DNA from 4 places in the Hymenobacter defluvii genome. Region 4 is predicted to be linked to each of the others. Evidence: riboswitches for the same ligand, from Rfam matches in the RefSeq annotation. Region 4 holds a riboswitch; each other region holds the start of a gene.
What was found. Region 4 has a riboswitch for S-adenosylmethionine ahead of metH (methionine synthase). Riboswitches for the same ligand answer to the same signal wherever they lie in the genome.

Region 1: another riboswitch for S-adenosylmethionine. It lies ahead of J4D97_RS06890 (phosphoadenylyl-sulfate reductase); the one in region 4 lies ahead of metH (methionine synthase).
Region 2: another riboswitch for S-adenosylmethionine. It lies ahead of J4D97_RS00650 (homoserine dehydrogenase); the one in region 4 lies ahead of metH (methionine synthase).
Region 3: another riboswitch for S-adenosylmethionine. It lies ahead of J4D97_RS04615 (O-acetylhomoserine aminocarboxypropyltransferase/cysteine synthase family protein); the one in region 4 lies ahead of metH (methionine synthase).

The regions. Positions count from the first base shown of each region.
Region 1 covers NZ_JAGETX010000002.1:654,567-662,587, reverse strand. Annotated here, with positions in the region: gene J4D97_RS06910 (assimilatory sulfite reductase (NADPH) flavoprotein subunit) at 1-710, opposite strand, end outside; gene cobA (uroporphyrinogen-III C-methyltransferase) at 722-1,504, opposite strand; gene J4D97_RS06900 (sulfate adenylyltransferase subunit 1) at 1,605-2,891, opposite strand; gene cysD (sulfate adenylyltransferase subunit CysD) at 2,992-3,897, opposite strand; gene J4D97_RS06890 (phosphoadenylyl-sulfate reductase) at 3,989-4,741, opposite strand; SAM riboswitch class I at 5,015-5,106, opposite strand; gene hemH (ferrochelatase) at 5,396-6,442, opposite strand; gene era (GTPase Era) at 6,654-7,550, shown strand; gene der (ribosome biogenesis GTPase Der) at 7,725-8,021, shown strand, end outside.
Region 2 covers NZ_JAGETX010000001.1:172,223-180,243, reverse strand. Annotated here, with positions in the region: gene J4D97_RS00660 (META domain-containing protein) at 1-220, shown strand, start outside; gene J4D97_RS00655 (pyruvate carboxylase) at 319-3,765, opposite strand; SAM riboswitch class I at 4,034-4,141, shown strand; gene J4D97_RS00650 (homoserine dehydrogenase) at 4,304-5,569, shown strand; gene J4D97_RS00645 (SDR family NAD(P)-dependent oxidoreductase) at 5,708-6,424, shown strand; gene J4D97_RS00640 (cryptochrome/photolyase family protein) at 6,575-7,885, shown strand; gene J4D97_RS00635 (TetR family transcriptional regulator C-terminal domain-containing protein) at 7,930-8,021, shown strand, end outside.
Region 3 covers NZ_JAGETX010000002.1:101,339-109,359, forward strand. Annotated here, with positions in the region: gene dxs (1-deoxy-D-xylulose-5-phosphate synthase) at 1-1,148, opposite strand, end outside; gene J4D97_RS04600 (lysylphosphatidylglycerol synthase transmembrane domain-containing protein) at 1,365-2,444, shown strand; gene J4D97_RS04605 (hypothetical protein) at 2,551-2,958, opposite strand; gene J4D97_RS04610 (LysM peptidoglycan-binding domain-containing protein) at 3,186-3,488, shown strand; SAM riboswitch class I at 3,701-3,817, shown strand; gene J4D97_RS04615 (O-acetylhomoserine aminocarboxypropyltransferase/cysteine synthase family protein) at 4,157-5,536, shown strand; gene metX (homoserine O-acetyltransferase MetX) at 5,774-6,808, shown strand; gene J4D97_RS04625 (S66 peptidase family protein) at 6,877-7,779, shown strand; gene J4D97_RS04630 (M28 family peptidase) at 7,837-8,021, opposite strand, start outside.
Region 4 covers NZ_JAGETX010000005.1:140,496-148,516, forward strand. Annotated here, with positions in the region: gene J4D97_RS11025 (energy transducer TonB) at 1-66, opposite strand, end outside; gene J4D97_RS11030 (tetratricopeptide repeat protein) at 307-777, opposite strand; gene metF (methylenetetrahydrofolate reductase [NAD(P)H]) at 895-1,851, opposite strand; gene metH (methionine synthase) at 2,011-5,724, opposite strand; SAM riboswitch class I at 5,797-5,908, opposite strand; gene J4D97_RS11045 (PA14 domain-containing protein) at 6,133-7,302, shown strand; gene J4D97_RS11050 (alkene reductase) at 7,459-8,021, shown strand, end outside.

The sequences.
Region 1 (8,021 bases), on a different contig from region 4:
GCCTCAGGTGCGAGTGCGCTGCCGGTCACGGCCGCAGCGGCCGACACGCTGGCCGACGGCGTAGCTTCCGCAGCAATTTTCGTCAGCACCTCCTCAATCCACTGCTTTGAGGGCGGAATGAACGCTACGTCTACATCTACCCGGTCTTGCAGGCGCTGGCCGCCCAGCTCTGCCAAACGGGCGTCGAACTCCTTGCCAGTCTGGCAGTATTGCAGGTAGCTCTGGTCGCCGAGGGCCAATACAGCGTAGCGCAACTCCGGCAATTGGGGTGCCCGCTTGCCAAGAAGAAAGCGGTGCAGCTCCTCCGCCGAAATAGGCGGGTCGCCTTCGCCCTGCGTGCTCACTACTACCAACAGCAACTTTTCCTGTGCCAACTGGCGCGGGGCGTAGTCGTTCATGTCTTTCACCACTGCCTGCAAGCCCTTGGCGGCGGCGGCCTCAGCGGCCAGTTGCGCTACCTTTTTGGCGTTGCCGGTTTGGGAACCGTAGAGAATGGTGATGGGCGGGAGGGCAGTTGGAGCCGGCGTAGCGCTGAGAGCAGCCGGAGCCGCTGCCGTTCGCTCGCCTGCTGGTACAGCACCCGTGGCGGCGTAGCGCCCATAGAAGTAGCCGCTTAGCCACAGCAACTGCTCCGGTTTCAGCGTGGCACTTTGCTGGTCGAGGCTGGAGGGGTCGAGGCCGAAGGGTAGGGAGTTGGTTGGAGTTGACATGCAGAAAGCCCTTAGGCTACTTGAGCGTATTGATAAAGAATAGTGGCTGCCTCCTGGGGCGTAGCCTGGGTGGTGGCCAGCGTCACCACATCGCCTACCACGATAATGGCCGGCGCACCGATGCCGGCTTCGTCGGCCTGGGCAGCTAGAGTGGCCACCGTGCCTACCACAAGGCGAGCAGTAGGTAGGGTGCCGTTTTGCACTACGGCGGCCGGTCGGTGAGCCGCGCCGTGCCGGGCAAACAGTTGCATAATCTCTTGCAGCCGGCTTAGCCCCATCAGAATAATGGTAGTAGCATTGGCCTGTGCCGCCGCCATCACCTCCCCCGATAGCTCCCCACTCGATGTGGTAGCCGTAATCACCCGAAAGCCCTCACTCAGGCCACGGTGCGTGACCGGAATGCCCAGGCTACCCGCGGCTGCCACCGCACTACTAATGCCGGGCACATACGCCGTAGCAAGGCCGTGCGTCTCGGCGTACAGCATCTCCTCCCGGCCACGCCCAAACACGAATGGGTCACCGCCTTTCAGGCGCACTACGTGGCCGTGCTGGCGGGCTTGCTCCACAATCAGGGTGTTGATTTCATCCTGAGAGTAAGCGCGCTTTCCCCGACGTTTACCCACAAAAATCTGTAAGGCGGTAGGGGCATAGGCCAGCAGTTCGTCGTTGGCCAGTGCGTCGTAGAGCACCACGTCGGCCTCAGCCAGCACGCGGGCGCCCTTCAGCGTCAGCAGCTCCGGGTCGCCGGGGCCGGCGCCTACTACGGTCAGGCGAGGGGTAGGGAGGGTAGGCATGAGAAGTTAAGGTAGGGGGGCGTTGCACGCGCCCGTTGTTGCACGATAGCGCTATGTATAAACAACTTCAGCAACGATGGGCGTGTGCAAAGCGCTCCTGTTAAATAGAAAACGCCACGGCGCCAGGCTCTGCCACTGTGAAATAGTCCGGGTCAACAGCTTCGATGAGGCCAGCCGCTACCGTGTTGCCCGTCTGCTCATCTACCAAAATAAAGGAGCCAGACTTCCGGTTCTGCCGGTAGGGGTCGGCGGCCAGCGGTACGGCCGTTTTCAGGCGCACCCGCACAATGTCGTTCAGGCGGGCTTCCTCGGCGCCCAGGTGCGTGAGACTTTGTACATCGAGGCGGTAGAGAATAGTAGGCAGCGAGGCCTTCACCAGGGCCGCGTGGTGTTGGAGCAGGAAGCGCCGACCAGCGCGCAAGGGTGTTTCGGCCATCCAGCACAGCGTAGCTTCCAGCTCGCGCGTGAGGTGCGGCACATGGTGCGCGGGTACAATGGTGTCACCGCGGCTGATGTCCACGTCATCAGCAAGACGAATAATCACGCCTTGCGGGGCCACGGCTTCTTCCACTTCCTGCTGATTGATTTCAATGGCCTCAATGGTCGATTCCAGGCCCGAGGGTAGGACGTGCACTTTGTCGCCACGACGGTAGGAACCGCTCTGGATCTGTCCGGCGTAGCCACGGTAGTCGGGTAAGTCGGCAGTCTGGGGGCGCACCACATACTGCACTTGGAAGCGCGGCTCAGCCTTGGTTTCCTCGGCGCCAGGCACGGCTTCGAGGTGCTCGAGCAAATTCGGACCGGTATACCATGCCATGTGCTCCGAGTTGCGTACGATGTTGTCGCCCTGCAAAGCGCTCATCGGAATCGGCGTTACGTCGGTCAGCTTCAGCAGCTTGGTGATATCCTGATAATCGGCTACAATCTTGTGAAACACGTCCTCGTCGTAGCCCACCAGATCCATTTTATTCACAGCCAGCACAAAGTGCTTGATGCCGAGTAGAGCCGCAATGATGCTGTGGCGGCGCGTTTGCTCAATCACGCCATGGCGGGCGTCTACCAGCACAATGGCTAGGTCGGCATTGCTGGCACCCGTCACCATGTTGCGGGTGTACTGCACATGGCCCGGCGCATCGGTAATGATGAACTTGCGGCGCGGCGTGGTGAAATATTTATAGGCTACGTCGATAGTAATGCCTTGCTCGCGCTCGGCTTTCAGGCCATCGGTTAGCAAAGCCAAGTCTACGTTGCCCTGGGCAGCGCCCCGGCTTTCCAGCGCCGCCAGAATATCCAGCGACACTGAATCGGAGTCGTACAGCAACCGGCCAATCAGCGTACTTTTGCCGTCGTCTACACTGCCGCAGGTGATAAATCGAAGAAGATCCATGAGATGGAATGGTGAAATTGTGAGGTTGTGAAATTGTGAGTTTGTCGTGCGGGTGAATTGTGCGTGTAATTCACAACTTCACCCTTCACAACTTCACCATTTAGAAATAGCCGTTGCGTTTGCGGTCTTCCATGCCGGTTTCCGAGATGGTATCGTCGAGGCGGGTGGCACCCCGCTCGCTCACCTTGGCCTGGATGATATCGGCAATGATGTCTTCCACGGTGCTGGCGTCGCTGGCCACGGCGGCCGTGCAGGTGGCGTCGCCTACGGTGCGGAAACGCACTTGGCGGCTCACAATCTCATCGTCGGCATCGAGGTGCAGGTGCTCCGTGAGGCCTAGCAGCTGCCCGCCGGGTAGCACCACGCACTGGCGCTCGTGGGCAAAGTAAATTTCGGGAAGGGCGATGTTCTCGCGGCGGATGTAATTCCACACGTCCAGCTCCGTCCAGTTGGAAATAGGGAACACGCGCACGTTTTCACCCTTCTGAATTTTGCCGTTGTAGATGTTCCACAGCTCGGGGCGCTGGCGCTTGGGGTCCCACTGGCCGAAGTCGTCGCGCACAGAAAAAATACGCTCCTTGGCGCGGGCCTTCTCCTCGTCGCGGCGCGCCCCGCCGATACAGGCGTCAAACTCAAACTCCTCAATCACATCCAGCAGTGTATAGGTTTGCAAGGGGTTGCGGCTGGGGTATTTGCCAGTGGGGTCCTGCAAGCCTTTCTGCTTGATGGTGTCTTCTACCTTGCGCACCACCAGCTTCTCGCCGAGCTGCGCGGCCAGCGCATCGCGGAAGGCCAGCACCTCAGGAAAGTTGTGGCCCGTGTCTACGTGCACCAGTGGAAACGGAAACTTGCCCGGCCGAAAAGCCTTTTCGGCCAATCGTGTGAGCACAATAGAGTCTTTGCCGCCCGAAAACAGCAACGCCGGCCGCTCAAACTGGCCCGCTACTTCGCGCAAAATGTGAATGGCTTCGGCTTCGAGCCGATCCAGGTAATCAAGGGTAGGCATATAGTGAGTTGTCTGTATTCAGTTGTTAGTTGCCAAACGGAGACGTCATTTCGACCAGCGGGAAAAATGACGGTCCGGTTTAGCAATTGATCTACGCTGGCACCGATTCTACCACGGGGTCGGGGCCGTTATGGGTAGCGTGCAAGCCGCACTCCTTGGCATCAGCATTTTCCCACCACCAGCGCCCAGCCCGGAAATCCTCGCCCGGCTTGATGGCGCGGGTGCAGGGCGCACAGCCAATGCTTACGAAACCTTGCTGGTGCAAGGGGTTGGTAGGCACGCCATTGTCTTTGGCAAATGCCCAGCACTGCTCCCAAGTCCAGTTGAACAGCGGGTGTATTTTGACAAGCTGATGTGGCTCGTCCCACTCCACGGGCTCCATCGTCTGGCGGTTCTGCGACTGCTCGGCCCGAATGCCGGTAATCCAAATCTGCTGACCTTGCAGCGCCCGGTTCAACGGTTCCACTTTGCGAATACCGCAGCATTCCTTTCGGTTCTCGATGCTCTCGTAGAAGCTGTTGGGGCCTTTGGCTTCTACCAATGCCTGCACACTATCGGTCTGCGGGGCGTAGGCTTTGATGGACTTCTGATATTTCAGAATAGTCTTGCTCCAGGTGGAATACGTCTCCTGAAAATTGCGGCCCGTATCCAGCGTGAACACCTCAATGGGTAGGTCGTGCGCAAAAATCAGGTGAGTAATAATCTGATCCTCAATGCCAAAAGAGGTAGAGAAAGTAATTTTGCCGGGAGCCTCTTCTACCGCAGTGCGCAGGATATCTAGTGCATCCTGGGTAGCAAACTGCTGGCGTAGGTCGGAAACCCGCGATTCGAGGGAAGTAGACATAAAACGAAAAAAAGCTAGAGGAAGAAGTGCGGACGAGGCCGCGGAAGGGTAGCCGGCGGCAGCTGTGGCTGCTTGTGCGCGGTACGAATGGGGAGTCGGGGCCGTGCCGGTGGCACTTTAGGCAGGCAGACTCAGGTCAAAGGGAAATGCTTCCCGGTCGTTTCAACAACAACAGGCACAGCAGCACATCATACCCATGCAGGCGGCCACACGGCCGGAGAGGGTAGGAGAAGCAAGTGTGCGGAGGTTGTTGGAATGGACCACGGTTGTTTGTTTTTATATGGTCAGGACTTGGCACCGTTCCGCATTAAGCGGAGGTTGCCGGCGTTTCGTCGAGCCTGTCTCTCCACGCCTCTGTATAAAAACAATCCTTCAAAGGGAAAGAATTGGTGGCACAAAGGTAAAGACACAGCGCCGAAAAACACAAATAAAAAATATCCGACCTGCTATACAAAGCGGGTCGGATATAACTAGTGAAGCTAAGAAAGGTTCTGAGCGGGCTAACTTGTATAGCTAGAAAAGTGGGTTTTCCATACTAGCACGTCATTTTGAGCCGGTCAAGAAATCTCGCGTGCTCCCGGTAATTTCTATCTTTCGTCAGCACGCGAGATTCCTCGACCAGCTCGGAATGACGTGCTAACTGATCAGGCGCTGCTAATTCTGGCGAATCATGTTCACCACGCCTTCTACCCATTGCGGGTGCGAGTTCAGGGAGGGCACCAGCTGCCAGTGCTTGCCGCCAGATTCCTCAAACAATTCCTTGAACTCCACGCCTACCTCAATGGTCGTTTCTAGGCAGTCGGCCACGAAAGCGGGGGAGAAGGCCAGCACGTTGTGAATGCCTTTTTTGGGGAATTCCTTCAGCACTTCGTCGGAGTAGGGTTGCAGCCACGGGTCGCGCAGGCGGCTTTGTAGGCGGCTCTGGAAGGCCACAGTGTACTGGTCGTCGCGCAGGCCGAGGCCTTTCGCCAACAGGCGCGAGGTTTCAAAGCACTGCGCGCGGTAGCAGTAGCGGTTGTTTTTGTTGTAGGTGTTGCAGCACTTGCCCAACTGACAATACCCCTTAAAGCTACCCTTGAGCACGTGGCGCTCGGGAATACCGTGGTAGCTGAACAGCACATGGTCGTAGTCATGTTTGGCCATTTCGGCCTTGCCCAGCGTCACGAAGGTGCCGATGAAGCTAGGGTCATCGGTGAAATTGCTGATAAAGCTGATGCTGGGTACAATCCACCACTTGCTCACAATATCCATCACCTTTTCCTGCACCGAGCCCGTGCTGGCTGCCGCGTACTGCGGAAACAAGGGTAGCACAATGATGCGGTCTACGGCTGCGTCGCGCAGCTCCTCCAGCCCTTTCTCGATGCTGGGATTCTGATAGCGCATCCCGAAGGCTACTACGTACTCGTCGCCCAACTGCTCCTGCACCAGCTTCTGCAAATCCAGGCCGTGGTAGAGTAGGGGCGAACCGCGCTCCGTGTCCCAGAGCTGCTGGTAGATTTTGGCCGATTTGGGCGCCCGCAGCGGCACTACCAAGCCCTGAAAAAGAGGGTAGCGCACGGCGGCCGGCATGTCAATCACACGGCCATCGGTGAGAAACTCATTGAGGTAGCGGCGCACGTCGGGCGTACGGGGCGAGTCGGGTGTGCCAAGGTTGACGAGCAGGACGCCAACGCGGCGTTTGGGAGTGGCGGGAGTAGGCATTATTGTTTAGCTGATAGCTAGTAGCGGTTGGCTATTCGCTTTTTTCGATAGAACGGACAGCTCCTAGGCTCACTTATGTCTAGAGGCTGACTATGTAACCGCAAAGTTGGCCGGTTATCTTCAATCCAACCACAAAAAAGCTAACGACTGCCAGCTACTAGCTAAAAGCTCAAAATACCCGTACCTTTGCAGGCTAATTCCCTGACAACCCGTGAATACCGAACCAAAACCGCACCGCGCCGGCTTCGTGAGCATCATCGGCAAGCCCAACGTGGGCAAGTCGACGTTGATGAACGCCCTGATGGGTGAGCGGCTTAGCATTGTTACCAGCAAGGCCCAGACCACGCGTCACCGCATCCTGGGCATTCTGAACGGCGATGATTTCCAGTTGATCTATTCCGACACGCCCGGCATTATTCAGCCCAAGTACGAGTTGCACAGCGCCATGATGTCGTTTGTGTACTCATCGCTGGAAGATGCCGACGTGGTGTTGTTCGTAACGGACATCTACGAGAAGCACGACGAAGAACCCGTAGTGGAGCGCCTGCGCAAAATGCAGGACACGCCCATCTTTCTGCTGGTCAACAAGATTGACCAAGCCGACCAAGCCGAGGTAGAGGCCAAAGTAGCCTATTGGGAGGAGCATCTGCCCAATGCCACCCGCGTGCTACCCATCTCGGCGCTGGAGAAATTCGGGACCGGTGAGCTGCTGGATCTGATTCTGGCAAAGCTGCCCATCCACCCGCCCTACTACCCCAAAGACGAACTAACCGACAAGCCGGAGCGTTTCTTTGCCGCCGAAATGATTCGGGAGAAGATCTTCAAGCTCTACAAAAAAGAGGTGCCTTACTCTTGTGAGGTAGGCATCGAGGAGTTCAAGGAAGAGGACGACATTATTCGGATGCGGGCCACGATTTACGTGGAGCGCAGCAGCCAGAAAGGCATCATCATCGGTAAAGGCGGGGAGGCCTTGAAGAAGGTAGGGACTTGGGCGCGGGAGGAAATGGAGAAGTTTTTCCTGAAAAAGGTGTTCCTCGAAATCCACGTCAAAGTCAACGAGAACTGGCGCACTGATCCGAAGGCACTAAGCCGGTTTGGATATCAGTAAGGGTGTGTTGCACGCACCCATCGTTGAACGACCGTGTCGCGCAACAGTGTTTTACTAAACAACATCAGCAACGACGAGCGCCTGCAAGGCGCCCCTACATTCCGACCTCAACAACTCACTTAACTACTCCGGGCACTGCCGAACTTGGTCGGGCCGGCGGCTGGAGTCAGACCAATGAAAAATACCATTGCAATTGTGGGCCGCCCCAACGTGGGTAAGTCCACGCTATTCAACCGCTTGGTGGGGCAGCGCAAAGCCATCATGGACAACGAGTCGGGCGTAACGCGCGACCGGCACTATGGCTACGGCGACTGGATTGGCAAGTACTACACCGTGATAGATACGGGCGGCTACGTGCATAACTCCGAGGACGTATTCGAGGAGGAAATCAATAAGCAGGTGAAGCTGGCCATTGATGAGGCTGACGTGGTGCTGTTTATGGTGGACGTAGACGCCGGCCTGCACCCTCTA
Region 2 (8,021 bases), on a different contig from region 4:
CCGGGGCCGCTTCACTCTGGCTGCCAACGATCAGTTGAGCTTTTCGCCGCTTATGTCGACTAAGATGGCCTGCCCGCGTGTGTCCCTGGAAACCCGCTACCTCAACGCCCTCGAAACAACCACGCGCTATCAGCTAGAAGGTGACACCCTCCGCCTATTGGGTGCCCCTGCAGGTACGCAAGTGGTAGCACAGTTTCACGCTGGCGAAGCGCCGGAGTAGAGTTTATAAAAGCAGTTAGCCGTTGGCTGCTAGCGTTAGCCTTTCAGTAAACGAAAGCTAAACGCTAGCAGCCAACGGCTAACTGCTTTTATAAACTCCTACCCCAATGTCAGTACCAAATCGTCGGCATTCACGAGGGTGCCCTCTTCCAGGGTTACGGCTTCCACGGTGGTATCGTCGGGGGCAGTGATAGTGGTTTCCATCTTCATGGCCTCAATGATGAACAGCGGGGCGTTGCGCTTCACTTCCTGCCCAGGTTCCACCAATACGCGCGACAGCAGCCCCTGCAACGGTGCCCCTACCTGGCGCGGATTGGCTTTGTCGGCCTTGGCGTGCTGTACTTTTACCACTTCTACCGAGCGGTCGCGCACTTCCAAGTTGCGGGTTTCGCCATTGATGGAGAAGAACACCGTGCGCTTGCCCTCGTCGTTGGCAATGCCTAGGGAGCGGAATTTTACGATGATGCTTTTGCCGCGGGCAATGTCGATGATGCTTTCTTCGCCCGGTTGCAGGCCGTAGAAAAACAACCGCGTGGGCACCACCGACACGTCGCCGTACTCCTGTACAAAGGCCCAGTATTGCTCAAACACTTTAGGATAGAGCAGGTAGGAAAGCAAGTCCGTGAACTCCACACTCGGCCCAAACTTCTGCTGAAACACCTTCCACTCCGCATCAAAGTCGATGGCTTCGAGGTGCTCGTTAGGCCGTTCGGTGTAGGCCGGCTGGCCTTTCAGGATAATCTCCTGCAAGCCCTCGGGCCAGCCGCCTTCGGGCTGCCCAATATCGCCGCGAAACAGGCTCTGCACCGATTCGGGGAAGTTTAGCGTCTGGCCTTTGTCCCACACATCCTGGGTGGTAAGGTTGTTGGACACCAGGAACAGCGCCATATCGCCTACTACCTTCGAAGAAGGCGTGACCTTGGTGATGTCGCCAAAGAGCTGATTGACATCGGCAAAGGTCTTTTTGATCAGTTCGAACTTGTCGCCCAGGCCCAGCGCTACAGCTTGCGGGCGCAGGTTGGAGTACTGCCCACCCGGAATTTCGTGCTGGAACACGTCGGCCGACCCAGCTTTCAGGCCCGACTCAAACGGCTGGTAGTACGTGCGCACGCCTTCCCAGTAGTTGCTGAACTCGTTGAGGCTCTGCTGGTCGAACTCCCGGTGGCGGGGCGTGTGGCGCAGCATCTCCACCGTGGCGTTGAAGTTGGGCTGTGAGGTAAGGCCCGAGAGGCTTCCCAGAGCGACGTCAATCACATCCACCCCAGCCTCCACGGCCTTGAGGTAGGTAGCGGCCTGCAGGCTGCTGGTGTCGTGGGTGTGCAGGTGAATGGGCAGGCTGATGGTGTCGCGCAGGCCGGCAATCAGCTCCTGCGCGGCATAGGGCTTCAGGAGGCCCGCCATGTCCTTGATGCACAGAATGTTTGCGCCGGCGTCCTCAATTTGCCGGGCCAGGCGCAGGTAGTAATCGAGGTTGTACTTTTTGTTCTGCGGATCCAGCAAATCGTTGGTGTAGCAGATGCTAGCCTCGGCCAGCCCCCCCGTTTTCTCGCGCACAAACCGGATGCAGCTTTCCATACCCGGCATCCAGTTCAACGAATCAAAAATGCGGAACACGTCGATGCCGGTTTCCCAGCTCTGCTGCACAAAGCGCTCTACCAGGTTGTCGGGGTAGGCCTTGTAGCCCACGCCGTTGGCTCCCCGAATCAGCATTTGTAGCAGGATGTTGGGCACGGCCTCGCGCAGCTTGGCCAGGCGCTCCCAGGGGTCTTCGTGCAGGAAGCGCAGGGCCACATCGAAGGTGGCACCGCCCCAGCACTCCAGCGAAAACGTCTGGGGGTGCTGCTTGGCGAAGCGCTCGGCCACCTTCAGCATATCGAAGGTGCGCATGCGCGTGGCCAACAGGCTCTGGTGGGCGTCGCGCAGGGTAGTATCGGTGTAGTGAATGAGGGTATCCTCGCGCAACCACTTGGCAAAACCTTCTGGCCCCAGCTCGGTAAGACGGTTTTTGGTGCCGGGGGGGTAGGGCGCGGTGGCATCGTAGTGGGGTAGCTTGGGCTTGGGCAGGTCCCGGGCCGGGTCCTGGGCGCCGTGCACGTCGGGGTTGCCGTTCACGATGATGTCGCCCAAGAAGGTCAGCAGCTTGGTGCCACGGTCTTGGCGCACCTCAAACTTGAATAGCTCAGGATGGTCTTTGATGAAGTCGACGGTGGCGCTACCATTCTGAAAATCAGGGTGCGCCACAATGTTTTGCAGGAACTGAATATTGGTGCGCACGCCCCGAATCCGGAACTCCGATAGGGTGCGCAGCATCCGCTCGGCCGCCTCCTTGAGGGTAGGCGCCTGGGCCGACACCTTCACCAGCAAGGAGTCGAAAAACGGCAGAATCTTGGCGCCCTGGTACACCGAGCCCTGGTCCAGCCGGATACCGAAACCGCCCGCCGAGCGGTAGGCCACAATGGTGCCGTAGTCGGGCTTGAAGTCGTTTTCGGGCGCTTCGGTGGTGAGGCGGCACTGCAACGCAAAGCCCGTAATGCGGGGCCGCACCTGCGGGTCGAGGTTGATTTCGGGGTCCTGCAAGTGGTAACCCGACGCGATGTAAAGCTGGGTTTTGATGAGGTCGACACCCGTGACCATTTCCGTGACAGTGTGCTCTACCTGAATGCGCGGGTTCACCTCAATGAAGTAAATCTCACCTTCCTCCGGCTTCACCAGAAATTCCACCGTGCCCACGTTGTTGTAGTTCACGGCGCGGGCCAGGCGCAGGGCGTAGTCGTATAATTGCTCGCGTAGTTCCTCAGCCAGGCCCAGGGCGGGCGCTACCTCCACTACCTTCTGGAAGCGGCGCTGCACCGAGCAGTCGCGCTCGTAGAGGTGCGTTACGCTGCCGTAGGCGTCGGCCACTACCTGCACCTCAATGTGCTTGGGTTGCTCCACAAACTTCTCGAGGAATACGGTGTCGTCGCCGAAGGCTTTCAGGGCTTCGTTGCGGGCCTCGAAGAAGCCCTTCTCCAACTGGTCGTCGTCGCGGATGACGCGCATGCCCCTTCCCCCACCGCCGCTGGCAGCTTTCAGCATTACAGGGTAGCCGATGCGGTTGGCCTCGGCGCGAGCTGTTTCGAAGTCATTCAACTCTTCTTCACTGCTCTGAATAATAGGCACTTGCTCGCGCAAGGCCACTTCCTTGGCGCGTACCTTGTCGCCGAGCGCCTCCATCACTTCGGGCCGTGGCCCCACGAAGATGATGCCTTCCTCGCCGCAGCGCCGGGCTAGGGTCGCGTTTTCGCTCAAAAACCCGTAGCCGGGGTGGATGGCGTCTACACCGTTGGCTTTGGCGATGCGCAGCAGGCCTTCAATGTCAAGGTAGGGTTTCAGCGGCTCGTCGTCTTCGCCAATCTGATAGGCCTCATCAGCCTTGTAGCGGTGCAGGGAGTAGCGGTCCTCGAAGGTGTATACGGCTACCGTGGTGATGCCCAATTCGGTAGCGGCACGCATTACGCGAATGGCAATTTCGCCCCGATTGGCAACGAGGAGTTTGCGAATATTCATGAGTAGGTAGAGGTGTTTTAGTCAGCGCGGCCTCAAACTAGGCAATAATTTAACAGAAAGGACAAAAAAGGCTGCTTTTTACGATCAAAATGACAATTATTAGGCACTTCCATTCAATTTTGTACTCATGCACTCACCTTCGCACTCGCTCGGCATAGTAGAGCGAGAGCGGAGGCGAGTGTGAGTAATGCTACGAGCAAGTACGAATGCAAATACTTGCCGCCAACCGCGGGCCTCGTATATTTGCCCTACCGCTCCCACAACGGAGCACTTATCAAGAAAGGCGGAGGGACAGGCCCTGCGATGCCTTAGCAACCGGTAGTCATAGCTACAAGGTGCTACATCCTGAATCTGCGACAGCAGATGAAGATAAGTTACGAAAGGCTCGGCGCCCCGTTTTGGGGTTTGGCTCTTCTGACTTGTCGGAAGGGCTTTTTTTGGGCCTTTTCGGGAAGAAATCTTGGTGAGATGCTTCGGGGTGGAGGCGGAATTTTCCCTCACCTACGGCAGTAGCCGCTGCCTTGATTTCGTTTTCCGCATGACTCGCTCCGACATCCGTATTGGTTTATTTGGTTTTGGCGTGGTAGGCCAGGGCCTGCACACTGTTTTGGAACGCACGCCCGGCCTGCGCGCCCGCATTGGCCGCATTGGCGTGAAAGACCGCGCCAAGCAGCGCAGCCTACCCACCGAGCTATTCACGTTCGACCGCGCCGATCTGCTGAATGATGAGTCCTTGAACGTGATTGTGGAGCTGATTGACGACGCTGACGAAGCCTACCACATCGTAACCGAGGCCCTGCGCCGGGGCAAAGCCGTGGTGACGGCTAACAAAAAAATGTTGGCCGAGCACTTGCCCGAGCTGATAGAATTGCAGCGTCAAACCGGCACTCCGTTGCTCTACGAGGCTGCCGCCTGCGCCAGCTTGCCCGTCATTCGGAACCTGGAGGAATACTACGACACCGACTTACTAGAAGCGGTGGAGGGCATCATCAACGGCTCCACCAACTACATTCTCACGGCCATGCACCGCGATGCCATTTCCTTTGCCGAGGCCCTAAGCAAGGCGCAGGCGTTGGGCTTCGCCGAGAGCAATCCTGCTTTAGATGTGGAAGGTCTGGACGCCCGCAACAAGCTGGTGCTGCTGCTCACGCATGCGTTCGGACTGGTAACGTCACCTCAGCAAATCCTGGCCGTAGGCATCGACCGCCTCAGCGACCTGGCCTCTGATTACGCCCGCGAGAAAGGCCTAGCACTCAAGCTAATTGCCGAGGCCCGCCGCCTACCCGACGGCAATGTGGCGGCTGCCGTGCTGCCTACCCTGGTGCGCCCCGAGCACGAGCTGGCGCGGGTGCAGGACGAGTACAACGGCCTCATCACTCAGAGCGGCTTTGCCGACCGGCAGTTTTTCCTGGGCCGCGGGGCGGGCGCCGTGCCTACTGCTTCCGCCGTGCTCAGCGACTTGTCGGCCCTTACCTACGGCTACCGCTACGAGTACAAGAAAATCAGCCAGAACATCGACTCAGCCCTGACGCCCGACGCTGCTGAAGTAGACGTGCTGGTGACGTTCACGGACGAGCATGCCCCCCAGGAAGCCGACTTCACGCGGGTGCACGAAACCTTCCGCTCGGCCGTGCGCGGGCATTACCTCACAGGTACCATTGGGCTGGCTCAACTGGCGCAAGCCGAGTGGCTGCGGCTGCCCGGCATTTGCGTAGTGCGCCTCCCTACCCCGTTGCGAGCAGCAGCTACCGCTCGGCCCGCCGATACCCAGCTCGCCGGAGCCGCCGCGTATTTTGCCGAGTAATTGATTGTCTATCAACTTATAGTTCGACGGCTATCGGGAAAGAACCCTGCTAGCTGTCGAGCTTTTTTGAGCTGGTAATAACCACCTACAGCCATTCCTGCGTAGCAGAAACTCAACCGTTCACTTGCTTCGCTTTTCATGGAATTTGCTGATAAGAATATTCTCCTGGTAGGTGCATCCTCCGGTATTGGCTTGGCTACAGCTCACCTGCTGCATGGCCTGAAAGCCAACCTGTTTACGGCCTCGCGGCACGAGTCGCCGGAGTTGGCCGAGCTGGGCACCACCTTCCTACCCCTCGACGTTACGCAGCCCCTTGTTGCTACTGCTTTCGACTCCCTACCCGACACCTTGCACGGCGTGGTCTACTGCCCCGGCAGCATCCGGCTGCGTCCGTTCGAGCGCATTGCGCCGGCTGACTTTCGGCAGGATTTTGAGCTGAACGTGCTGGGTGCTGTGCAAGTGGTGCAGGCTGTGGTGAAGCGGCTGAAAAAGGCCAGTGGTGCTTCCATCGTGCTTTTCAGCACCGTAGCCGCCGAAACGGGCATGAGTTTTCATACCAGCGTAGCCACCGTGAAAGCCGCCGTGGAGGGCCTCACCCGCGCCCTGGCCGCCGAATATGCCGGTGCCAACATCCGCGTGAACTGCATTGCGCCTTCCCTCACCGATACGCCCCTGGCAGCTACCCTCCTCAACACCCCCGAGAAGGCCGAGGCCAGCGCCAAGCGCCACCCCTTGCAGCGCGTGGGGCAGCCCCAGGATATGGCCTACATGACGTCGTTCCTACTATCCGACCACAGCAGCTTCATCACGGGCCAAGTCTTGCCCGTGGATGGTGGCATGGGCCGGTTGAAGTAAGGCAGTGATGTTTTGTAATCTGTCATCCTGAGCTTGCGAAGGACCTTCTCACGCTAGAACGAGTCGTTGGTAAACTTGTCGTTCTAGCGTGAGAAGGTCCTTCGCAAGCTCAGGATGACAGATTTTTCAGTTGCATAAGAAACAACCCTTATGAAAATCACGATTTTCTGGCACCGGCGCGACTTGCGCATCACCGATAATACCGGCCTAGCAGCCGCTTTGCAAGACAATGCGCCGGTAATACCGCTGTTCATTTTCGACCGCGACATTCTGGATAAGCTGCCCAGCAAGCAGGACGCCCGCGTGACGTTCATCTACGACGCCGTGGAGCAGCTGGCGCAGGAAACCCAGGACAACGGCGGCACTATGCTGGTGTTCTACGGCAAGCCGGAGGAGGTCTTCGAGCAGTTGTTGAAGGACTATGACTTGGCCGCCGTGCACACCAACGAGGACTACGAGCCCTACGCCCGCCAACGAGATGAGGCTATTGGCAAACTGTTGGGCAAGCACGATGTGCCCTTTACGACGCACAAAGACCAGGTGATTTTTGCTAAGGACGAGGTGCTAACCAAAGCGGGCACACCGCCTAAAGTATACGGTCCCTACAATAAGGCTTGGCGGGCCGCTTTGCAGGACGACAGCTTCCAGGAACGGCCGTCGCGGCGGTTATTCACCAAGGAAAACCTGCACCATATTGCGCATGCTCCGGCTCGCCCTACCCTCTCCGACATGGGGTTTGGACGCTACGAGCAGCCCGTACCGCCCGCTCGCCTACCCAATAAAAATTACGTAGAGGATTACGACAAAACCCGTAACCGCCTCGCCGACGACCACGGCACTACGCACCGCTCGGTGCACCTGCGCCACGGCACGCTCAGCGTACGGCAGCTAATGAGCCAGGCGCAGGACCTCAACGACAAGCTACTGGACGAACTCATCTGGCGTGACTACTTCATGATGCTGCTCTGGCATTTTCCCGAAACCGTAGAGGAAAGTTACGACAAGCCGTTTCGGCGCATCAAGTGGCGCAACAACCAGGAGGAGTTTGCGGCGTGGTGCGAGGGCCGCACCGGTTTTCCGCTGGTGGACGCTGGCATGCGTCAGCTCAACCAAACCGGCTGGATGCACAACCGCGCCCGCATCACCACGGCCAGCTTTCTGATCAAGGATTTACTGATCGACTGGAAGTGGGGTGAGCAGTATTTCGCCGACAAGCTCATCGACTACGACATGAGCAACAACATTGGCAACTGGCAATGGACGGCTGGCACGGGCGTGGTGTCGGCACCGTGGTTTCGCATTTTCAGCCCCGAAAGTCAGCTCCAGAAATACGACCCGAAGCTGGAGTACGTGAAGGATTGGATACCCGAGTTTGGCACCGACGCCTACCCCCAGCCGATAGTCGACCACAAGGAGGCCCGCCAACGTGCCCTGGATGCCTACCGCGCCGCTCGTAAATAGGTTTTTATCGGCAACTTAAACCCCTACTCAACGGTTATACCATCATGGAAAAGGAAGCTATCAAACTCGCTTATCTCGACTACGTGCTGCGCAAGGGCCAGCCGCCAGTTTCGGTCTACAAGCTCATGCACAAGCT
Region 3 (8,021 bases), on a different contig from region 4:
AACGTAACGGCGTGCTGCTCGGCAATGCCCACGTCGAAGGCGCGGTCGGGCATGGCCTTCATCATAATATTCATCGACGAGCCCGACGGCATGGCGGGCGTCACGCCCATTACTTTGTCGTTTTGCTCGGCCAGTTCTACCAGCGTATGCCCGAATACATCCTGGTACTTGGGCGGCTGGGGCTTGTCGGGAGTTTTCTTGTAGATCTCGCCCGTAATCTTGTCGAACAAGCCCGGCGCGTGCCACAGCGTCTGGTCCTTCTCAGCCAGTGCGTAACCTTTGCCCTTCACTGTCACACAGTGCAGTAGTTTGGGGCCGGGAATGTTCTTGAGGTCGCGCATGATGGTGACAAGGTGCTGCACATCATGTCCATCTACTGGGCCGAAGTAACGGAACTTCAATGCCTCGAACAGGTTGCCTTGCTTCAGCAAGGTAGCCTTCATGGCCTGCTCTACTCGGCGGGCAATTTGCTGAGGGTTTGGGCCAAATTTGGACAGCTTACCCAGCACGTTCCACAGCTCGTCGCGCACTTTGTTGTAGGTGCGGGAGGTAGTGATGTCGGTGAGGTATTCCTTGAGTGCGCCCACGTTGGGGTCGATGCTCATGCAGTTGTCGTTGAGCACCACCAGTAGGTTGGAGTTTTCTACCCCGGCGTGGTTAAGGGCTTCGAAAGCCATACCGGCCGTCATGGCGCCGTCGCCAATCACGGCAATGTGCTGGCGGTCGTGCTCACCTTTGTACTCGCTGGCCACGGCCATGCCCAGCGCAGCGCCAATGCTGGTACTGCTGTGCCCTACCCCAAAGGCGTCGTACTCACTCTCGGTGCGTTTCGGGAAGCCCGACATGCCGTGGTAGCGGCGGTTGGTAGGAAACTGGTTGCGGCGGCCTGTTAAGATTTTGTGACCATAGGCCTGGTGGCCCACATCCCACACCAATTGGTCGTAAGGGGTATTGAAAACGTAGTGCAAAGCCACTGTAAGCTCCACCACGCCCAGTGAAGCACCGAAGTGTCCGCCGTAGATGGAAACAGAATCAATAATGAATTGTCGGAGTTCCTGGCTGAGCTGTACGAGCTGCTCGGGGCTGAGCTTTTTTAAGTCGTCGGGCGAGTCTATTGCTGCCAGCAGGGGACCAGGTTCAACAATCATCGTAGAGAGAGCAGAATAAGCTAGAAATAGTGTCGGTTAATCGGCCGGATGACGTTGCTCGAACCCAACCATACGTTACATGCCGTACACTAGACAAAGGTACGACTTTTCCGAAGGCGCGGTTGTACGATACCTTGCTCCTGACTTACTGCCTAGCAACCAATTCCGGGCCAGCCTGATTAATACCTACTTTTGTTTTCCCTACCCTACCTGCATATGCCACCTATTGAAGACTCTCAGGAACAGCAACTGCTTCACAAACTGCGCCCTTCGCGCATCGTGCTGCCAGTGCTGCTGGGGCTGAGTGTAGTGGGCTTCATGTTCTGGCGCAGCTACAAGCCCGGCGACCTTGCCCCACTGGCCAATGCAAAATTGCACTGGTTATTTATCACCCTACTCGTGCTTATTGCCCGCGATGCGGGCTATATGTACCGCATCCGGCACATTTCGGAGAAAGTATTAAGCTGGCGGGCTAGCATGGAGGTAATTATGGTCTGGGAATTTGCCTCCTGTGTTCTACCCTCAGCAGTAGGCGGCACCTCGGTAGCACCCTTTCTGCTGAATAAAGAAGGCATTACGTTAGGCAAATCGCTGGCCTATGTGATGGTGACGGCCCTGCTGGATAATATGTACTATGTGGTGCTGGTTCCGCTAGTGGTGTTGCTGGCCGGCGAGGGCCTCTACCCCGACGAAACCCTGCACAGCGGCCTCATCACTACTTTGCAAATTGCCTTTGTGCTGAGCTACGTGATGGTGTCGCTCTACTCCGGGCTGATGTTGTACGCGCTGTTTATCAACCCCATATCGGTGCGACGGTTTCTGGTGCGGTTCTTTTCGTGGCAGCTGCTGCGACGGTGGCGTGGCAGCGCCTACCAGCACGGCGCCGAGATGGTAGCGGCCTCGGCCCAGCTGCGTGGCAACGGCGCGGGCTACTGGCTGCGCGCCATCTTCTCTACCATTTTCGTCTGGACGGCCCGCTACGCGGTTATCGGCTGCATTATTGCCGCTTTCATCCAGGTTACGGGCCACGATTTTGCCATGATTTTCGCCCGCAACCTTACCTACAAAGTAATTCTGTTGCTGGCTATTACGCCCGGTGGCGCAGGTATTGCCGAAGGTGCTTTCCCTACCTTCTTCGGCAAGTTCATTGGCACGCCCACCATGACCAATTTCATTGTGCTACTCTATCGCATCACTACCTACTACCTGTACCTGGTATTCGGCGCCATTTTCCTGCCGCGGTGGGTAGGCCGGGTGTTTGGCCGGCGAGCAGCGGCCGAGGTTATAGCGTCGTAACGAGCCTACCCCTCCTACACAACACAAAAGGCCCGCTGACTATCTTCGTCAGCGGGCCTTTTGTGTTGTGTGTCAAAGCTCATTCGACACTTAAAACCCAATATTTCTATTGAGCTTCCAGCATCATCTGCGAGCCGTCGGGAGCTTTCAGCGTAATTTCATCCTTGGTCAGGTTCACCACGTCGAACGTCATAGAATTGGGCGCGCCAGTAGGCGTGAGGGTAATTTTCTTGGCCGTTTGGTCGAAGGTGTAGTTGCCCTGCATGCTCTGCGCGGGCGACGACATATTGAACGAACCATTGGAGTAGAATTTTAGCTCTGTTTTCTTGTCGGCGCTGGTTTGGGCCACTTTTTCGCCGGCGGCATTGGTTTCTTTGTCAGTTGTCCAGGTTTTGCTGTCGGTGCCATAGAGCAGGTTGGTTTCGCCTACTTTGTTTTCTGAGCTACAGCTAGCCATGAATAGAGACACTAGTACCAACAGGCTGGCTAGGTAAGAAAGAGGAGAACGTTTCATAGGGAGGAGTGAAATGGGGTGAATAAAAGCAAACCGCACAATACGGTATAGCACTGCGCCGATATTGCGACTTCTACGCCCCCAGCCCGAAAGAGTTTACCACACACAAGCGCCTCTGTGCTCCGCACAACCAAAATGCTCGGCAAGCGTAAGTTACGCAAGACCGTATGAGGCTCAGCCACATGCAGTTTTTCCTAGTTCCCTCACCTCCTAGCATTTGATATATCATGGGACTCTTTGATTTTCTGAATAAAGGCGAAGAAAAACCTGTTGCCCCTGCCGCCGGGACGCCCAACGCCAATGCCGACACCGATTTCTTCGGCAACAGCAAAGCCGATACCACTACCGCAGCAGCTACCACGAGCGAAACCTACACGGTAGTAAGCGGCGACTCGCTCTCCAAAATTGCCAAAAACCACTACGGCGACGCCAGCAAGTGGCACCAGATTTACGACGCCAACAAAGGCACTATTGGCAGCAACCCGGACAAAATCGAGGTGGGCCAAGTGTTACAATTGCCTAAGCTCTAAGCTAACCCAATATATCAAAAAGCCGCTTTCTGTAGCAGAAAGCGGCTTTTTTCTTGTATATCCCTCTCTCCTACGGCCCTCGCAGACCCATTGCATTTCCGGCCGTCGTGTCGAAAAAATATTTTCGTTAAAGTTTGGATTTTAAAATCCTGCCTTTACATTTGCAACCACCAACCCGGTACTCCCCCAACACGCTGGGGTAGTTTTTTTGAGATTTATACAGAAGTGGCGAGAGAACAGGCTCCGTGACCCACTGGCAACCATCCGCGGAAGCGCGACAGGTGCCAATTCCTGCCCGCTTGGCGTATTGCCGGCGGGAACTATAACCTTGAGTACCACATGTTGCTTTCTTCCGACATCATCCCTACCTACTCGCACACTCCGGCCGCCTCGTCGCGTTCCGAAATTTTTGCGGGTTCTTGCGTTTCACGGGCTACTGCGCCGGTGCGAATGCGAATGTGTTGGGGTTGTCGGATGTAGCTTTTTGATGCTGCCGTAGCGCGCATCGCTCCTTTCCCTTGCCAGCACGCCGCTTCATGCCTTGCGCACGAGCGGCCCCTCTCCTCCGACGCACACCCTGCTGCGTCCCTGGCCCGGCTCCGACAGCCCCTGGAGTTTCCAAATCCTGCTTTTTTTCTTCTTCTCTGACTCGTTTTTTCGTTTTCCATATGTCTACGCAGAACCTCCACTTCGAAACCCTCCAACTCCACGCTGGCCAACAACCCGACCCTACCACGGGCGCTCGTGCTGTACCCTTGTACCAGACTACTTCCTACGTCTTCAAAAACGCTGAGCACGGTGCTAACCTGTTTGCACTGAAGGAGTTTGGCAACATCTACACCCGCCTGATGAACCCCACCACCGACGTGTTTGAGCAGCGTGTGGCGGCTCTGGAAGGCGGGGTAGCGGCTGTGGCAGTAGGTTCGGGTCAGGCGGCGCAGTTCATCGCCCTCAACAACATCTTGCAGGCCGGCGACAACTTCGTGAGCACCACCTACCTCTATGGTGGCACCTACAACCAGTTTAAGGTAGCATTTAAGCGGCTGGGCATTGAAGTGCGTTTCGCCGATGGCGACAAGCCCGAGGAATTTGAGAAGCTGATTGACGACAAAACCAAGGCTATCTACCTGGAAACCATTGGCAACCCGAGCTTCAGCATTCCAGATTTCGAGAAGATTACGGCTATTGCCAAAAAGCATGACCTGCCGGTGGTAGTAGACAACACCTTCGGGGCAGGTGGTTACCTGTTCCGCCCCCTGGAGCACGGCGCGCACATCGTGGTAGAATCGGCCACGAAGTGGATTGGCGGCCACGGCACCAGCGTGGGCGGCGTGATTGTAGACGGCGGCAAGTATGACTTCGGCAACGGCAAGTTCCCGCAGTTCACAGAGCCTTCCGATGGCTACCACGGTCTGGTGTTCAACGACGTATTTGGGGTAGGCGGGCCATTTGGCAACATCGCTTTTGCCATTCGGGCACGGGTAGAGGGCCTGCGCGACTTTGGTCCCGCCATCAGCCCCTTCAACTCCTGGCAGTTGCTGATTGGCCTGGAAACGCTCTCATTGCGCGTGGAGCGCACGGTAGAAAACACCCTGAAAATTGCGAACTGGCTGGAGCAGCATCCGCAAGTGGAATCGGTGAACTACCCTGGTCTACAAAGCAGCCCCTACTACCCTCTGGCGCAGAAATACCTGCCCAAAGGAGCAGGCGGCGTGCTTACGTTCAGCATCAAAGGCTCGAAGGAAACGGCTACTCAGTTCATCGATAACCTGAAGCTAGTAAGCCACTTGGCCAACGTAGGCGATGCCAAAACGCTCATCATCCAGCCTTCGGCTACCACGCACCAGCAGTTGTCGGAAGCAGAGCAGCTAGCCTCGGGCGTGACGCCTACCTCCCTGCGCCTCTCAGTAGGCATAGAGCACTTCGAAGACATCAAAGGTGACCTGCAACAAGCTTTTGATGCGGTGAAAAACCTCGCTACCCCCGACGAGTCGGAGGAGGCGCTGCAAAAGCCAGCCAAGGAGCACGTTCAGCCACTGGAAGTATAAGCCTGTCATTTCGAACGCAGTGAGAAATCTGAGTAAAACTTGGCGTCTTCACTCAGATTTCTCACTGCGTTCGAAATGACAATCTAATTGGTCCGGTGCCGACTGGGTTTTGTTTTTGGGGTGGGACTTTTAAACGTTCCCTCGGCACCGGCTCCAATTTGAGGTATATTCTATGCGCAGGAAGTGCGTACCGGACGCAATACGGCGGCCGGTACCACTGCCTGCTTTTCGCGTTTTATGGAGGATTCAACTCACCTTTTTGTATCACCTGAGCCCTTTCCGCTGGAGAGTGGCACCTCCCTACCCCAGATGCAGGTGTCTTACTGCACCTGGGGTACGCTGAATGCCGCTGGCACCAATGTGATATGGGTGTGCCACGCCCTCACGGCCAACGCCGACGTGCTGACGTGGTGGCCCGGCTTGTTTGGTGCGGGCTTTTACTACGATCCGGCCGACTGGTTTATCGTGTGCGCCAATGTGCTGGGCTCCTGCTACGGCTCCACGGGGCCGCTCACGCCAGCCGCGCCCGGCGCGCCGGCGCCCTACCAGACGTTTCCCCTGGTCACCATCCGCGACCAGGTGGCCGCCCACGAGTTGTTGTGCCAGCACCTGGGCATCACACAAATTCATACGCTGATAGGTGGCTCGCTAGGCGGGCAACAAGCCTTGGAGTGGGCCGTGCAGCAGCCTGCTTTATTCGAGCATTTGGTGGTGCTGGCTACCAGCGCCCGGCATTCGCCCTGGGGCATTGCCTTCAACGAAGCCCAACGCATGGCCATTCTGGCTGACCCTACCTACCACGCGGCCACACCCGAGGGCGGCCAGGCTGGCTTGCAAGCAGCTCGGGCCGTAGCGCTCCTCAGCTACCGCACCTACGATGCCTACGGCCAAACGCAGCAGGAAGAAACTGACGAGAAGCTCACTGATTTCCGCGCCAGCGCCTACCAGCGCTACCAGGGCCAAAAGCTCGCGGCCCGTTTCGATGCGTATTCTTACGTAACGCTATCGAGGGCTATGGACTCGCACAATTTGGGTAGAGAACGAGGAGGCGCAGCAGAAGCGCTGGCCCGCATCCGGGCGCATACGCTGGTGCTGGGTATTTCTTCCGATGTGCTGTTTCCGCCCAGCGAGCAGCAATTCCTAGCGCAGCACATTCCCGGCGCCACCTACGCCGAAATGGACTCCCGCTACGGGCACGATGGCTTTTTGATTGAGGTAGAGCAGATTGCGCACCACTTGGCGCAGTTCTATGCCACTGCGCTAGCCCAGTAGCTACACTTGCTCACCTATATAAGTAGTGTGTTTGTTGAGTAGGTTTGTGCCGAACCAGCTATTACGCCATGCCTACCCTCCCTCCTGCCCTACGCCCCGGTGACCGGGTAGCCATTGTTTGCACCGCCCGTAAAGCCTCGCACGAAGAACTGGCCGCCGCCGTAGAAACCCTCACCGCATGGGGGCTGGAGGTAGTGCTGGGCGCGTCCACTAACGTCGCGCAGCATCAGTTTGGCGGCTCCGATGATGTACGCCGGCAGGATTTGCAGCAGATGCTGGACCGCTCCGATATCCGCGCGGTTCTGGTGGCGCGGGGTGGCTACGGTACCACCCGCATCCTCGACCAGGTAGACTTTTCTGGCTTCGCTGCCAACCCTAAATGGGTAGCCGGCTTCAGCGACATCACGGCTCTGAACTGCCATTTGCTGGCCCTGGGCCACGCGAGCATCCACGGCGTGATGCCGCTGCTATTTCATCAGGCGGGCGGTGAGGCATCGTTGGAAAGTCTGCGGCGGGTGCTATTCGGGGAGCCGGTTTCGTATGCTGTGCCGTCGCACCCGCTCAACCGCTTAGGTACGGCCGAAGGTGAGTTGGTAGGCGGCAACCTTAGCCTGCTCCAAACCATTACCGGCACCGCTTCCGATGTATCTACGGCCGGACACATCTTGTTTTTGGAGGATGTAGAGGAGTATCTCTACAGCATCGACCGGATGCTGGTGCACCTTGACCGCACTGGCAAGCTGCGTAATCTGGCGGGCTTGGTGGTGGGTCACTTCTCGGCTCCGCAGGACAATACAGTGCCTTTCGGGCAGACGCCCGAGGAAATCATTGCTACCTACGCCAGCAAGTATAATTTCCCGGTAGCGTACGGCTTCCCGGTAGGCCACGAGCCCGAGAATATGGCGCTGGTAGTGGGGCGCCGGGCACGGTTGGTAGTAGGTGAGGACGGTACACAACTACAGTACTTATAAAAGCAAAGGGCCACCGCGTTGTAACGCGGTGGCCCTTTGCTTTTATGGATAACTTGTTTACTCTCCGTAAATCGTCGTCAGCACCGTTTGGCCCACGGCTTTTAGCGTGCGCTTGTCGATGATGTCCATATTATCGAGGGTGGTGTGGTGGTAGGCGGGGAAGTACTCGTCGCCGACGGGTAGGTGGTCGATGATGTCGATGGTGCGCACACCGGCTTGGTTGGTGTACACGTGGTCGTCGT
Region 4 (8,021 bases):
TAGGCGTTGCGCGTACGAAAGGCTAGGCAGTAGGAAGAGGAATCCGTATAGTAGCTTTTTTTTCATGGGTGGAATATGGGTGGAGAGAAGATCAGAACAGAGTGGGTAGGACTGGATAAAGCACTAGTATAAACCAATAATAATTATATTATTTATTACATCTGCAACATTTGATTACTCACTAAATCTAACCAAAATAACAAATGTATAGCCTTATAGCCTAATCAGCGCTTATAGGGCATGCTTCGCCTTTGCAGAAAATATACAATTCTCTTGCAGCAGACAAAAACCTTGCTAATCAGGGATTCAGCTGTCCAGTTGGTCGCGCAGGTCGCGTAGATCTTCCTGCAAGCCGGGCCACTGCGGGCACAGTGCTTCGAGGCGGCGCAACACATGCAACGCGCCCCGATGATGGCCGAGTTGGCGCAGAATCATGGCCCAGCCGCTCAGCGCCCCAAAGTGGCGCGGCTCACGGCGTAGGGTTTCCTCAATATCGGTTAGGGAAGCGCGGTACTCGCCCCGCATGAAGTAGGCGGTGGCGCGCTTGTTCCAGCCCTCGGCCCAATCGGGACGGGCGGTAATCAACTCCGTGAAGCAGGCAATAGCCCGCGTGTACTCCTCGGCGGCCAGCGCCCGCATTCCTGCCTCTAGCTGCTTGTCTAGCGCTTGCTCGCCGGTAGTCAGCCACAGCTGCCAGATTCCGTTGCGCAGGGCCTCAATTTCGGCTGGTGCCGTGGCCACGCGCAGCTGCGCAAATAACTCGTCGAGAGAGGTCAAAGGGTGAAATGGTGAAGTTGTGAAATGGTGAGTTTGACGTTCAGTGTCCTCTCTGTGTACGGCATGCGCTGCCAGCACGTTAAACTCACCATTTCACAATTTCACAATTTCACTATTCTAAAACAGCGCAGCGGCTACCTTACGCACAGACTCAGATTTGCCCATGCTGTAGTAGTGTAAGCACGGCACGCCGTGAGCCATCAGCTCGCGGCTCTGATTGATGCACCACTCAATGCCGATCTGGCGGGCGGCGGCGTTGTCGGGAGCCAAGTGCACGGCTTCGCTCAGCTCCTCCGGGATGTTCAAGTAGAACGAGCGGGGTAGGGCCGTGAGCTGGCTTTTGGTGGTCATGGGCTTCAGCCCCGGAATAATGGGCACCGTAATGCCCGCCGCGCGGCAGCGACTTTCGAAGTTGAAAAACTGCTCGTTGTCGAAAAACATCTGCGTCACGATGTAGTCGGCGCCGCGGTCTACTTTGTGCTTGAGGTAGCGAATATCGGCGCCGGAATTGGGCGACTCGAAGTGCTTCTCGGGGTAGCCGGCCGTGCCGATGCAGAAGTTGGTGGCGGAGGTTTCGTCCTGCTCCTCGTCGAGGTAGGCTCCTTTGTTCAGGTCGGACACCTGCCCAATCAGGTCGCAGGCGTAGGCGTGGCCGTCGGGCTCGGGTTTGAACTGACCTTCGCTCTTGATGGGGTCGCCGCGCAGGGCCAGCACCGTATCAATTCCCAGGAAGTGCAGGTCGATAAGGGCGTTTTCGGTTTCTTCCTTCGTGAAGCCGCCGCAAATGAGGTGGGGCACGGTATCGACATCAAACCGGTTCTTGATGGCCGCACAGATGCCTACCGTACCCGGCCGGCGGCGCACGGTGTGCTTCTCCAGCAAGCCGTTGGTGTGTTTGCGGTACACATACTCCTCGCGGTGGTAGGTAACGTCGATAAACGGCGGCTTGAACTCCATCAGCGGCTCGATGTTGGAGAACAGCGTTTTAATATTCTCGCCCTTTTTCGGAGGTAGCACCTCGAAGGAGAAGAGGGTTTTGCCGTGGGCGTTGGAGAGGTGTTCGGTGACTTTCATATACGTTGACCCCACCCCCCGACCCCCTCCCCTCCGGGAGAGGGGGAGCCAGACGGTGCGGTATTAGCAGAAGTGCTTAGCTCCGGATAAGCTTTGGAATAGAACAATCGTCTGGCTCCCCCTCTCCCGGAGGGGAGGGGGTCGGGGGGTGGGGTAAGCCTACAACGCCGTAACCGGCACGGCCGTAGGGTCATAGTTCAGGTTGGGGGCCAGCCAGCGTTCCAGGTCTGCCAGCGGCATGGCCTTACGCTCAGCAATGTCTTCTACCTGGTCTTTGCCGATGCGGCCCAGGCCGAAGTAACGCGAGGCAGGGTGCGCGTAGTACAGGCCGCTCACCGACGAAGCCGGGTACATGGCCAGGTTTTCGGTGAGGTGAATGCCCGTTTTGTTTTCCGCATCCAGCAGCTCAAAGAGCGTGATTTTCTCCGTGTGGTCAGGGCAGCCGGGGTAGCCGGGGGCGGGGCGCACGCCGCGGTATTGCTCCTTGATGAGGTCTTCGTTGGAAAGCTTTTCGTCCGAGGCATAGCCCCAGAACTCCTCCCGCACGCGCTGGTGCAGGCGCTCGGCGAAGGCCTCGGCCAGACGGTCGGCCAGGGCTTTAATCATAATGCTGGAATAGTCGTCGTGGTCTTGCTCAAACTGATCGAGCAGCTTTTCGATGCCAAGGCCGGCCGTTACGGCGAAGCCGCCGATGTAGTCGGCGCGGCCGGTTTCCAGCGGGGCCACGTAGTCGGAGAAGGCCACGTTGGGGATGTTCTTGCCCTTTTCGCCTTGCTGACGTAGGGTAAAGAACTCCGTTTCTACTTCTTGCCGGGTATCGTCCTTAAACACCTGAATGGTGTCGTAATCGACAGTATTGGCGGGCCAGAAGCCGAACACGGCGCGGGCCGTCAGCAGTTTCTCGTCGATGACTTTGCGCAGCAGCGCTTGCGCATCTTCGAATAGCTTGGTGGCGGCTTCGCCCAAGGTTTCGTCTTCCAAGATGCGCGGATAGCGGCCTTTCAGCTCCCAGGTGTGGAAGAAGGGCGTCCAGTCGATGTAAGTGGCTAGCTCGGCCAAGTCGTAGTCTTCCAGCACCTTCGTTCCCAAGAAGGTAGGCTTGGTAATCGGCGTTTCTTCCCAATCGGCCTTAAAGCCATTTTCGCGGGCTTGCTCGATGGTGAGGTAGCGTTTGTCGCGCTGGCGGCCAGCGTAGTCGTTGCGCAGAGTCTCGTACTCGTCGCGCACGGTATGGGCGTAGGTTTCCTTGGCTGAGCCCAGCAGGCCTGCCGCTACCCCCACCGAGCGAGAGGCGTCGTTCACGTGCACCACGGGTCCGGTGTAGGCGGGCGCAATCTTCACGGCGGCGTGCAGGCGCGAGGTAGTGGCGCCGCCAATGAGCAGGGGCGTTTGCAGGCCGCGCCGCTCCATTTCCTGCGCTACGTACACCATCTCATCGAGCGAAGGCGTAATCAGGCCACTCAGGCCAATGATGTCGACCTGTTGCTTTTCGGCTTCGTCCAGAATCTTTTCCAGCGGCACCATCACGCCCAGGTCCACAATATCAAAGTTGTTGCAGGCCAGCACCACGCCCACAATGTTTTTGCCGATGTCGTGCACGTCGCCCTTCACCGTGGCCAGCAGGATTTTACCGGCGGTTTGCCGGTCGCCGCTTTGCTTGTCGGCCAGCAGGTAAGGCTCTAGGTAGGCCACGGCCTTCTTCATCACGCGGGCCGATTTCACGACCTGCGGCAGGAACATTTTACCGGCCCCAAACAGGTCGCCTACTACGTTCATACCGGCCATCAAGGGGCCTTCAATTACCTCCAATGGGCGCCCTACCTGCTGGCGCACTTCCTCGGTATCTTGGTCAATAAACTCCGTGATGCCGCGCACCAAGGCGTGTTGCAGGCGCTCCTGCACGGGTAGGCTGCGCCAAGCGTCGGCCACTACCTCCACCTTTTCCTTCTGCTTCACCGTTTCGGCAAAGTCCACAAGGCGCTCGGTGGCATCGGGGCGGCGGTTCAGCAGGACGTCCTCGCAGAGTTCGAGCAGGTCTTTTGGCACCTCATCGTACACGCCCAGCTGGCTGGGGTTCACGATGCCCATATCCAGGCCCGCCTTGATGGCGTGGTAGAGGAAGGCCGAGTGCATGGCCTCACGCACTACGTCGTTGCCACGGTAGGAGAAGCTGATGTTCGAAACGCCGCCGCTGGTGAGGGCGCCGGGCAGGTTCTGCTTGATCCAGCGCACCGCCTCGATGAAGTCCAGCGCATAGTTGCGGTGTTCCTCCATGCCGGTGCCTACCGTCAAGATGTTAGGGTCGAAGATGATGTCTTCGGGCGCAAACTCTACCTCGTTCACCAAGATATCATAGCTGCGTTGGCAGATTTCGATGCGGCGCTCGTAGCTGTCGGCCTGGCCGTTTTCATCAAAGGCCATGACCACCACGGCCGCGCCGTACTGGCGCACCGTGCGGGCGCGGGCCTTGAACACTTCTTCCCCTTCCTTGAGGGAAATGGAGTTGACGATGCTTTTGCCCTGCACGCACTTCAGGCCGGCTTCCAGCACGCTCCACTTCGAGGAGTCAATCATGACGGGCACGCGGGCAATGTCGGGCTCGGAGGCAATCAGATTGAGGAAGGTGGTCATGGCCTGCTCCGAGTCGAGCATGCCTTCGTCCATATTCACGTCGATGACTTGGGCGCCGCCTTCTACCTGGTCGCGGGCTACCGCCAGGGCAGCTTCGTAGTTGCCGGTACGAATGAGGCGGGCGAAGGCGCGCGAGCCGGTCACGTTGCACCGCTCGCCCACGTTCACAAATAAGCTCTGCTCGGTGATGCCGAACGGCTCCAACCCGCTCAGGCGGGTAGCGGGCGGCACCTCGGGTAGGACGCGCGGCTTGTACTTGTCGGCCAGGCGGGCCAGCTCGGCAATGTGCTGGGGCGTGGTGCCGCAGCAGCCGCCTACCACCGTCACGAGGCCATCGGTGAGGTAGCCTTCCACCAAACCCGCAAACTCCTCGGCCGACTCATCATACCCACCAAAGGCGTTGGGTAGGCCAGCGTTGGGGTAGGCGGAAATGTGCACGTCGGCAATGCGGCTCAACTCCTTCACATATACTTTAAGCTGATCGGCACCGAGGGCGCAGTTCAGGCCCACGCTGAGTAGGGGCAGGTGACGAATGGAGTTCCAGAACGCCTCTACCGTCTGGCCGCTCAGGGTCCGACCCGAAGCGTCGGTGATGGTACCGGAAATCATAATGGGCACCTGCCGGCCGCCTTCGTCGAAGAACTGCTGCACCGCGTACAGGGCCGCCTTGGCGTTCAGCGTGTCGAAGATGGTTTCGATGAGCAGCGCATCGGAGCCACCGTCTACCAGTCCACGCACTTGCTCGTGGTAGGCGTGGGCCAGCTCGTCGAATGTCACGGCTCGGAAGCCGGGACGGTTTACATCGGGCGAGAGGGAGGCGGTGCGGTTGGTTGGGCCAATAGCGCCGGCCACGAAGCGCGGCTTGCTGGGGTCTTTGGCCGTAAACTCGTCGGCTACTTCGCGGGCCAGCCGCGCCGACTCATAGTTCAGCTCATACACAATGTGTTCCAGCGCGTAATCGGCCTGGGCGATGGTGGTGCCGGAGAAGGTGTTGGTTTCCACCATGTCGGCACCAGCGGCAAAGTACTCCGCGTGGATGCTTTTGATGATATCGGGGCGCGTGAGCGAGAGCAGGTCGTTGTTGCCGCGCAGGGGCTTGGCGTGGTCGGCAAACCGCGGGCCGCGAAAGTCCTCCTCCGTCAGCGTGTGCCGCTGAATCATGGTGCCCATGGCGCCGTCCAGAATTAGGAGGCGGCGTTGGAGGATGTCGTAGAGCGGGGAGTCGGGGCAGGTCGTCTTCATGGATTTTCCTTCGGGAAAGCAGCGGGTACGAAAGCTTATCCAGAAAGAGAAAACCGCCGAAGCAGGTTCCTGTACTTATCTTCTTCCGCCCGATAGGTAGGGCGAAATGGGAGTTGGCACCTTGTAATATGTCAGGTTGCCAAGACGTCACAGGGCCCAATCCCTCGGTCTTTCTGGATAAGTAATACGCAAAGATACAGCTCAAAGCTCAGATTACAACCGTCCTGGCTTTTCTGCTGAGGCTGCTGCGCGAGGTTGGCTTGGTAGATCGAAAATCTTGTTTGATGAGCAGGAGGCGCCACTCTGTTGAAAAAATCGTCACGGCTTTTACTTCTGCCGCATTTTGTATCATCAGCGGCTAGTAACCCAGAGCATCTATCCCCCGCTGGTTTCGTGGTTATGCACCTTATGCGGATTTTCCTCCTGCTTTCTGGTTTCCTGCTCAGCCGCGCGGTGTTAGCGCAGACTATTATGCCGCCTTCTGCCGGCATGGGCTTGCGGGGACAGTACTATGCTGGGCGCGACTTTGAGAAGCTGGTACTCACTCGCCTCGATAAGAATATCGACTTCGACTGGACCTACGGCCCGCCTACCCCCGGCCGACCATCGGAGCGGTATGTGTCGCCGGGGCCGGGGGTGCCGGGCCAGTGGTTTTCGGTACGCTGGACGGGCTACCTCTACGCTCCTTCGACGGGCACTTACAAATTCAAGATTGCTACTGACGATGGAATGCGCGTATGGATTGGGCAGCAGCAGATCTTGGACTCCTGGCAATATCAGCCAGTTACCATGTCTTCTACGCATATGGTCTTGAAGGCTGGGCGCTACTACCCTATACGAGTGGAGTACTTTCAGGCAAACTTCGACACCCGAGCGCTGCTGGCCTGGCAAACGCCACCTCTCACGGAGCCTTCGTGGTGGGATAAGGTGCGTGAGGCCGTAGGCTTTAGCGAAACTGACTCGGTGCCCATTCCTACGCGCTACCTCTACCCTTCTTTACCGGCTAAGGCCGCGCCGCGCTCTACCCCTGCTCCGCCGCCAGCGGTGGCCGCCGCACCTATCGCACCGCCGACCACCCCCGTTCCTAAAGCAACAACCGTCACCAAGGTCCGACAAACCAGACGGGCAACACTTCGCCCAGCGACCATCCAGCCGCTTACGGCGCTGCGCCCCAAGGCAGCCGCAGCCGATGCTGTAGCACCAACTCCTGTTCTACCTACCCTGAGCATGCTCACGAAAGGTGAGACACTTACACTGCCCAACCTCTACTTCACTCGCAGTACGGCGGCGCTGCTGCCTACCTCCTACCCTACCCTGAACGCGTTAGCCCACACCCTACAGCAACAGCCCACACTCCGCTTAACAATAGCCGGCCACACCGATAACATTGGCGATGCGACGCTCAACCAAAAGCTTTCCGAGCAACGTGCCCAAGTAGTGCGGCGCTACCTAGTGCAGCAAGGCATCGACTCGCTCCGGCTAGCGGCGGTGGGCTATGGCGGCACCCGGCCAGTGGCTGATAACCGCGACCCGCGCCAGCGGCCTCGCAACCGGCGGGTAGAGGTGGTAGTGGAGTAGGGCGATAGATAGTAATACCAGCGAGCAAGATGGCGCGGTAGCATGAGCGTGTTAAGATTCGATAACCTCTGCACCAGCCAAAACATTCGTGTACAAACATGAGTTGTAGACACCGATACGCGCAGCGCCTTTGCTGCAGCTGTACACCCACTCAACATGACACAGACAACCCATCTTTTCTCGCCCTTCACCATGGGCGCCCTTTCCCTACCCAACCGCCTTGTGATGGCGCCCATGACGCGCAGCCGCGCCGACAACGACGCGCACAAGCCTACCGATATGCACGTGGAATACTACGTGCAGCGCGCTTCGGCGGGCCTGATTATCACGGAGGGCTCGCAGGTATCGGAGCAGGGCGTGGGCTACATCAACACGCCCGGCATCTACTCTGAGGAGCAGGTGGCCGGCTGGAAAAAGGTAACCGACGCGGTGCACGAAGCAGGCGGGCGCATCTACATTCAACTGTGGCACGTGGGTCGGGTGTCGCACCCGTTTTTTCATAATGGCGAGCTGCCGGTGGCCCCGTCGGCCATCAAGCCGGAGGGCGCCAAGGCCTTCACGGGCAAGGGCATGGAAGAAGTGCCTACCCCACGGGCACTGGAGTTGAGCGAGATTCCCGGTGTGGTAGACCAGTTCCGCCAGGCTGCCCGCAACGCCAAAGCCGCTGGTTTTGACGGCGCCGAGATTCACGGCGCCAACGGCTACTTGCTCGACCAGTT